4 regions of the Providencia sp. R33 genome follow, and region 2 is predicted to be linked to each of the others. Evidence: predicted binding sites of a transcription regulator. Region 2 holds the regulator's gene; each other region holds the start of a gene.
What was found. The regulator PurR, encoded in region 2, represses purine synthesis genes. The targets are predictions, from matches to a motif close to CANGCAAACGTTTGCNTG.
Positions count from the first base shown of each region.

Region 1: purL (phosphoribosylformylglycinamidine synthase) is a predicted target of PurR. The motif match lies at 955-972, and genes of this name have one in related genera.
Region 3: purE (5-(carboxyamino)imidazole ribonucleotide mutase) is a predicted target of PurR. The motif match lies at 1,150-1,167, and genes of this name have one in related genera.
Region 4: serA (phosphoglycerate dehydrogenase) is a predicted target of PurR. The motif match lies at 1,089-1,106, and genes of this name have one in related genera.

Region 1 is NZ_CP072453.1:784,870-787,078, reverse strand. It holds gene purL (phosphoribosylformylglycinamidine synthase) at 1-871, opposite strand, end outside; gene mltF (membrane-bound lytic murein transglycosylase MltF) at 1,145-2,209, shown strand, end outside.
Region 2 is NZ_CP072453.1:1,919,288-1,921,496, forward strand. It holds gene sodB (superoxide dismutase [Fe]) at 1-175, shown strand, start outside; gene purR (HTH-type transcriptional repressor PurR) at 605-1,630, shown strand; gene punR (DNA-binding transcriptional activator PunR) at 1,637-2,209, opposite strand, start outside.
Region 3 is NZ_CP072453.1:315,897-318,105, forward strand. It holds gene purK (5-(carboxyamino)imidazole ribonucleotide synthase) at 1-554, opposite strand, end outside; gene purE (5-(carboxyamino)imidazole ribonucleotide mutase) at 554-1,069, opposite strand; gene J6836_RS01500 (UDP-2,3-diacylglucosamine diphosphatase) at 1,218-1,943, opposite strand; gene ppiB (peptidylprolyl isomerase B) at 1,954-2,209, opposite strand, start outside.
Region 4 is NZ_CP072453.1:576,787-578,995, forward strand. It holds gene rpiA (ribose-5-phosphate isomerase RpiA) at 124-786, shown strand; gene serA (phosphoglycerate dehydrogenase) at 1,269-2,209, shown strand, end outside.

The sequences.
Region 1 (2,209 bases), 1.1 Mb from region 2:
TCATTAAAATGTGAGTGTCTTCTTGATGATAACGGTACGTGCGCCCTTCTGGTTCTGGGAAGAAACGCCCCACCAAAGAACCTTCCATCACAGCCGCGTTGTCTTTATAAGCCGATAACACGTGCTCTGGCGTTTTCTCGAAGGTGTTTTTAATCATCTTAAACAACGATTTTGGCTGTTCTTCACCATCAATGACCCAATCTGCGTTAAAAATCTTATGGCGGCAATGTTCGGAGTTCGCTTGCGCAAACATATATAACTCAACGTCTGTTGGGTTACGTTTTAAACCTGTGAAGGCAGCTTGCAGATAATCAATTTCGTCATCCGCCAGCGCTAAGCCCATTTCTGTATTTGCTGTTGCTAATGCTTGACGCCCACCGTTGATGATATCAATGGTTTTCATCGGTGCAGGCTGTTGGTGTGCAAATAAGGCATCCGCCTGTTCAAAAGAAGAATAAATTGTTTCCATCATGCGGTCATGTAACAGTGCAATCACTTCGTGCCACTGTGCTTGCGTTAATGCATCTCCCTGAACGTAGTAGGCAACACCGCGTTCAATGCGTTTAACTTGGCTAAGACCACAATTGTGAGCAATATCCGTTGCTTTAGATGACCAAGGAGAAATTGTACCCGGACGTGGGGTGACTAAAACCAGTTTACCGAAAGGGTCATGCTCTGTCAGAGAAGGACCATATTTTAACAAACTGCTCAGTTTGCCTTGCTCACTATCACTTAACGGCGCTGATAAATCAGCAAAGTGCATATATTCAGCATAGATATCTGTTACAGGCAGTTGCTTTTCTGCAAACAATGCCAAAAGGCGGGTAATACGAAATGCTGATAGAGCAGGTGAACCACGCAAAATTTCCATAGTCTTAATTTCTCTCTTTTAAACGCCAGCCCTGAACATGAAAGCAGGGAAACCGGTGCCCATTATAGAGCAATGTTCATCAATACGAAACCGTTTGCGTGATTAAAAATAAAGCGATTAGTTAAATATTATTCTGTGCTAAATACGATAATATAGGTTGCACCGATCATAATTGTTGAGCAAAATACCCAACCACTGGAATTATAACCATTACTTAGCCATACTCTTTTTTAGACATCACACAACACCAGAGATTGCACGAGAAATTATTATTTGAATAACTTAAAAGTTAACTACTTAATCATCGTGGTTATCGCGCTACTGGCTTCAATGGTCATCGGCTTTAATATCCGCTGGCCCAATACGCAAGATTCACAAATTAATAAAATACTGTCACAAGGTGAATTACGTATTAGTGCCGTCAGCTCGCCACTTATCTATATAGATGAGCAAAAACAGCTTCGTGGTTTTGACTACGAACTTGCTCAAGATTTTGCTTCGTACCTAGGGGTCAAGCTTAAAATCACTATCCGCCCAACATTCGAGCAAATTTTTGACGACCTCGAAAATGGCGATGCTGACATCGCTGTTGCAGGGCTTTTGTATAATAAAGACCGATTAACTAAGACAAAAACAGGCCCAAGCTACCTGACGGTAACTCAGCAATTGGTCTATCGCAAAGGCTCAACACGGCCGAAATCGTTTAATGACATCAATGGTAAGCTGCTTGTGACTTCTGGAACGGCCCACGCCAGTACCTTAAAAGAGCTCGCCAAAGAATATCCAAACTTAAAATGGGAAGAGACATCTAAATACAATACCAATCAAATTCTTGAAATGCTTGCTGATGGTGAAATCGACTATACCCTCGAAGACTCTATCGCAGTTGCATTGCAACAGCGCATTCACCCACAAATCGCTGTCGCCTTTGATTTACTCGATGATCATGCGGTCACGTGGTATATGCGTCGTGGTGATGAAAACAGCTTAAATGCTGCCCTGCTCGACTTTTTCAATCAAGGCAATGAAACTGAGCTATTGGCACGTCTGAATGAAAAATATTTTAGCCATGTGGAATCGTTCGATTATTTCGATACGATGACATTTATTAAGGCGATAGATAATAAGCTGCCTGAATACCAGCCGTTATTTGAAAGATACGCTGAAGTTATTGATTGGAAGCTTCTCGCTGCGATTGCATGGCAAGAGTCTCATTGGGACCCTCTTGCAACTTCACCTACGGGTGTGCGGGGCTTAATGATGCTAACAAAACCTACGGCGGCTACGATGGGTATCGCTGATAGGTTAGATGCGGAAGAAAGCATTAAAGGTGGTGCC
Region 2 (2,209 bases):
TATCGTTAATACCTCTAACGCAGCAACACCTATTTCAGGTGACGACAAACCTGTATTAACGGTTGATATTTGGGAACACGCTTACTACATCGATTACCGTAATGCTCGCCCTAAATACTTAGAAAATTTCTGGGCGCTGGTTAACTGGAAATTCGTGGAAGAAAACTTAGCTTAATTTAATATGTTTTCTCAATAGAATAAGGGCGAGTTATTACTCGCCCTTATTTATTCACCCAATGAAGATGAAACACAACTAGAATAAATGTACAGCAATGAAAATAATCATCGCTAATGAACCCACTGCTGCTAGTATTCCATATTTAACATCTGTATCCATGAGTTCCTCTCATCCTAACAAAATTGAATTAACTATAACCACACAAACATTAAGGTTAATGAGTATACACATCCAAAAAAGCAAAACCAGTGTCTATATCACATGTTATAACATCAATTATTTCTTTCGTTTTTGCGCTAGATCAGACAAAATCGACAACAAATCGCTAAATTATTGCCAGCAAAGGATCTATGCATCAATATGCAGGTAATTTTTTAACTAGAATTCTTAGAGAGACCTATAGTTGGTCAGGAGTTTTATTCCCCCATGGCAACGATTAAAGATGTGGCGAAACGCGCTGGCGTCTCTACCACTACCGTATCCCATGTTATTAATAAAACGCGCTTTGTGGCAGATGATACCAAAGCGGCAGTTTGGGCTGCGATAAAAGCGCTCAATTATTCACCTAGTGCGGTTGCCCGTAGTTTAAAAGTGAATCACACCAAATCGATTGGTTTGTTAGCAACATCAAGCGAGGCCCCTTACTTTGCAGAAGTTATTGAGTCCGTTGAAAATAGCTGCTACGAAAAAGGTTATACACTGATCCTCTGTAACTCTCACAATAACTTAGGTAAACAAAAAGCCTACTTACAGATGTTGGCGCAAAAACGTGTCGATGGCTTACTGGTTATGTGTTCCGAATACCCAGAGACCCTTATCGGAATGCTGGAAGATTATCGTAATATCCCAATGGTTGTGATGGATTGGGGAACTTCCCGCGGGGATTTCACCGATAGCATTATCGATAATTCATTCCATGGAGGCTATCTCGCAGGGCGTTATCTCATTGACCGCGGTCACCGTGACATTGGTGTGATCCCAGGTTCCCTTGAACGAAATACAGGGATTGGCCGTCTGACTGGCTTCCAAAAAGCCATGGAAGAAGCCAAAGTGACCCTAAAAGATGAGTGGATTGTTCAAGGGGATTTTGAGCCTGAATCAGGCTATAAAGCGATGATGCAGATTTTAAGCCATAAACAGCGCCCTACTGCTGTTTTCTGTGGTGGTGATATCATGGCAATGGGCGCTATCTGTGCGGCAGATGAAATGGGTCTACGCGTCCCACAAGACATTTCAATCATTGGTTACGATAATGTGCGCAATGCGCGCTATTTTACCCCTGCATTGACAACAATCCATCAGCCTAAAGAGCGTTTAGGCCAAATGGCTTTCGCTATGTTACTAGACCGTATTGTGAATAAGCGCGAAGACGCTCAAACTATCGAAGTTCACCCTCGCCTTGTTGAGCGCCGTTCTGTTGCTGATGGGCCATTTATCGACTACCGTCGATAATCGATACTATGTTGATAACCATTCCGCGTTGAGAGTTTCATTATCGCCAAGATAATCTAATAACCAACTCAACGCTGGAGAAGTATTTTTCTCTACCCACGTTAAACAACATGGGCTAGGTGGAAATGGCTGTGCTAGCGTCAATTCCACCAATTTGCCTTCCGTGCATAACGGTGCTGCACGATGCTCAGGTACCATCCCTACACACAACCCATTAGCCAAACACGCTAAACCATTTTCCCAATAGGGAACCACTAAACGTCGTTGGTTATCCAGTGCCCAAGTATCGCGCTTAGGTAAGCTACGAGACGTATCTTCTAAGCACAAACTTGGATATTGGCGCATTTCATCATCTGTTAGGCTATGCTTTATTTTCGCTAAGGGGTGCTCAGGACTTGCGACACACATCCACGGCATAAACCCCATATCTCGAAAGCTATAACGCTCGCCAATCGGTGATGCCCGTGTCGCACCAATAGCGACATCCACCCGCCCATCAGCTAAAGCATCCCAAACGCCATTAAAAACTTCAGGGTGTATATACAATTCAATATCAGGGAAATGGCGATAAAAATCGAG
Region 3 (2,209 bases), 1.6 Mb from region 2:
TGGTGCAAATTGTGGGTAATAGGGTAAAAAACGGATTCACCCGCAGCATTGCGAGCACCAATGACAGACACTTCAGCGTCAAACGGGATGCCTTGTTCGACAATGCATTCACCGTAAATTTCAGCGGGTAAATTGATTTCATCACCAGGACGTACACGCCATTGGCCGCGCCCGTCATAGCCACCTGTTCTGCGCTTGACTATCAGAAAATCACCCAGAGAGGCGAATAATTCAGGCCACTGTGCAGGGGATTCGAGCAGTGCCCAAGGGGCGGTTGACAAATTTAAGCTATCAAACAGGCTCTTTTGCGGAAATCGGTCGGCTAAACGCGGGAAAATATCACGGTTAATAAAGGCATTGTGGCGAGCTAATTCTTTGGTCAATGGTGTTTCAGGCCAACGCTCGATTTCAGCGGTGATCACGCTTTGCTGATAAGGAACCGCTTCAGGCTCAGCATCCAATCCAACAGGGAAAACAGCGATGCCTAGAGGCTCACCAGCTTGTCGTAGCATACGACCCAGTTGGCCGTTACCCAGTACGCAAACGGGTTTCATTACGCTTCCCTCGGGTCTGGATTATTGAGTACGTCGTTGGTTTGTGTTTCACGCCATGTGGATAAGCGCTTGAAAACAACTTCATCAGCGATAGCTAAGACTTGAGCCGCTAGCAATGCGGCATTTGCGGCACCTGCTTTACCAATCGCCAGAGTGCCCACAGGAATGCCTTTTGGCATTTGGACGATGGAATATAAGCTATCAACCCCACTGAGTGCGGCACTTTGTACAGGAACACCAAAAACAGGCACTAAGGTTTTGGCCGCTAACATACCCGGTAGATGTGCTGCACCACCAGCACCTGCAATAATTACATCAAAGCCGTTTGCTTTGGCTGTTTCGGCAAATGAAAACAGTTTATCGGGTGTGCGGTGTGCGGAGACAATTTCGACGTGAAAAGGAATTTGGAGTTCGGTTAATACATCAGCAGCGTGCTGCATGGTCGTCCAATCACTTTTCGAACCCATAACAATGGCGATTTTTGCCGCAGATTGAGCAGAAGCTTGGGCAGTCATTTGGTGCTTTCCTGTATTGAAAAAAACGTCACCCGAAGGTGGAGAATTGAATTGAGCCGATCATATCACGACAACGCAGCAAGGAAAACGTTTGCGTGATTAATAAATAAGCAAACGGTCGCGTTTACGACCAAGAAATTGTCTGTGGTTATTCGAAGGGAAAGAAAATCAGCTCGATGCCTTGTTCATTAATCACAAAGGCAGAACCTTCATGGTGCCATGCGCCTAATACTCCACGAAAATGTAGCTTTCCGCCAATATTGATTTCATGAATGGCAGGGCGGTGGGTATGGCCGTGGATCATCCATTTGGCTTGGTGTCTTTGTAGTGCGTCAACAACGGCTTGCGGATTAACATCCATAATGGATTCCGCTTTCATGCTACTGGCATATTGGCTGTTTTGACGCATTTTTTGCGCAATCCGACGGCGAATAAACAGCGGAAGTGTGAGAAAAATACGTTGGATCCAAGGCGTGTGAACTTTTTTACGGTAGTTTTGATAAGCCATATCATCGGTGCACAAGGTATCACCGTGTAAAATCAAAATGCGCTTATCATAAATATCGAGAAGGGTTTCTTGGGGTAAAATTGTCATTCCACACTGCTCGGCATAGCGTTTACCGATTAAGAAGTCACGGTTACCATGAATGAAATAACAAGGAATGCCTTTTGCTGTGAGCTGTTTTAGCTCGTTTGCGACGCGTTGATGAAGCGGGGTGTTATCATCATCGCCCACCCAATAATTGAAAAAATCACCGAGAATATACAGGCTATCGGCGTGGATGGCTTGCTGTTGAATAAAATTGATAAAACCGGCGGTGATCGCCGGTTCATCTTCACTCAAATGCAGATCTGCAATGATGTAAGTGGACATAGAGGCAGGATTACTCGCTGACAGTCACTTTTTCGATCACAACATCTTCACGAGGAACGTCTTGGTGGAAACCGCTGCGGCCAGTAGAAACGCCTTTGATTTTATCAACCACGTCCATACCTTCAACGACTTCAGCAAATACGCAGTAACCCCAACCGTCTGGGCGCTCTGAACGGAAGTTTAAGAAGTCATTATCGGCAACGTTGATAAAGAATTGTGCAGTGGCAGAGTGTGGGTCGTTAGTACGAGCCATTGCCAGCGTGCCA
Region 4 (2,209 bases), 1.3 Mb from region 2:
GCGGGCACTCGACAAATCACAAGAAGTAACGCACAAATGCAGCGAACAACACTGCAACTTATTGTGGGCTCGGTATATACTAATTCTTAATTACGTCTCAATTAAATAGCAAAAGGCATGAGCATGACGCAGGATGAATTAAAAAAAGCGGTGGGTTGGGCAGCACTGGAATACGTTAAACCCGGTACAATTGTTGGTGTCGGTACAGGGTCTACTGCATCACACTTTATTGATGCATTGGCAACAATGAAAGGGCAAATTGAAGGTGCCGTTTCTAGCTCCGAAGCGTCTACGCAAAAACTTAAATCATTGGGTATCCCTGTTTTTGATTGTAATGAAGTGGACTCATTAGATGTTTACGTTGATGGTGCGGATGAAGTCGACCACCATATGAATATGATCAAGGGCGGCGGTGCTGCGTTAACACGTGAAAAAATCGTTTCTGCGATAGCAAAAACCTTTGTGTGCATCGTTGATCAATCAAAACTGGTTGATGTGTTAGGCAAGTTCCCTCTGCCTGTTGAAGTTATCCCAATGGCGCGTAGTTATGTGGCACGTGAATTGGTCAAACTGGGCGGTACACCGGAATATCGTCAAAATGTGGTTACTGATAACGGCAACGTGATTTTAGATGTTCACAATTTAAGTATTGTTGACCCTGTTGCGTTAGAAAACACCATTAACGGTATCGCGGGTGTTGTGACTGTTGGCTTATTTGCTAATCGTGGTGCTGATGTTGTCCTGATGGGCACAACGGATGCTGGGGTTAAAACGATCAAACTATAATCGCAATTATTTGCGATGAATTAATTTGCTTAATCTATAAGCCAGCAAACTATTTAGTTGCTGGCTTTTTTGTGCCGTAAAAAAGGCGTTAACGTATTTGGCTAGTGAGTAGATTGAAAAATAATTGACCAGTTTTATAAATATCATTAATTTGAAATTTATTTCATTATTTTTATTATTTCGCGATTTTGGTGATATATCTCACACTAATATGCATTGTGCAGGAAAAATCCTTATTTTGTGTTACTGCTCCTGATTTTCTACCATTTAACTTCTTTTTCCTCGCGCTTTTTAGCATCCCTTAAGCAAACGGTTGTATTGATACTGCGCCGAATTTTGCTATGTTGGTATACTCTTTTCAGATTTCAAGGTAGATGAATGTGCTGGTATGGATATGCCTTGAATTATGTTGAGCAAAACCATGAGTCAAACAAGCAAATTCATCTGTCACAAATTTAAAACGTTCACGATAGGGTAGGGAAATGGTCAAGGTATCTTTGCATAAAGACAAAATAAAATTTTTACTGCTAGAGGGTGTGCACCAAAGCGCGGTTGATAACCTAAAAGCAGCGGGTTATACCAATATTGAATACCATAAAAGCGCATTATCTGATGAAGAATTAAAAGAAGCGATCAAAGATGCGCGCTTTGTCGGTATCCGTTCCCGCACTCATTTATCTGAAGAGATTTTCGCTGCGGCTGAAAAGTTAGTGGCAGTTGGTTGCTTCTGTATCGGAACCAACCAAGTGGATTTAGACGCTGCGGCAAAACGCGGTATCCCTGTCTTTAATGCTCCATTCTCAAACACTCGTTCCGTTGCTGAGATGGTATTAGGCCAGCTATTACTGTTGTTACGTCGTATTCCTGAAGCGAATATGCAAGCGCACCGTGGTATTTGGGAAAAACAAGCGAAAGGCTGTTTTGAAGCGCGAGGTAAACGCCTTGGTATCGTTGGATACGGCCATATCGGTACTCAGCTGGGGATCTTAGCTGAAGGTATTGGTATGAATGTTTTCTTCTATGATATTGAAAATAAACTACCTTTAGGAAATGCTACACAAGTGCGTTCTTTGACTGAGTTACTCAATATGAGTGATGTCGTCAGCTTGCATGTACCAGAAACGGCCAGCACGAAAAACATGTTTGCTAAAGAACAGTTTGACCGCATGAAACCAGGCTCAATCTTTATCAATGCGTCACGTGGTACAGTGGTGGACATTCCTGCACTGGCAGCGGCGCTGGAAAGCAAGCATTTATCCGGTGCAGCGGTTGACGTATTCCCAAGTGAGCCTGCGGCAAATAACGACCCGAATGACCCGTTTATTTCTGAGCTGATTAAATTCGACAATGTGATTTTAACGCCTCACATTGGGGGCTCTACAGAAGAAGCACAAGAAAACATTGGCTTAGAAGTTGCGAGTAA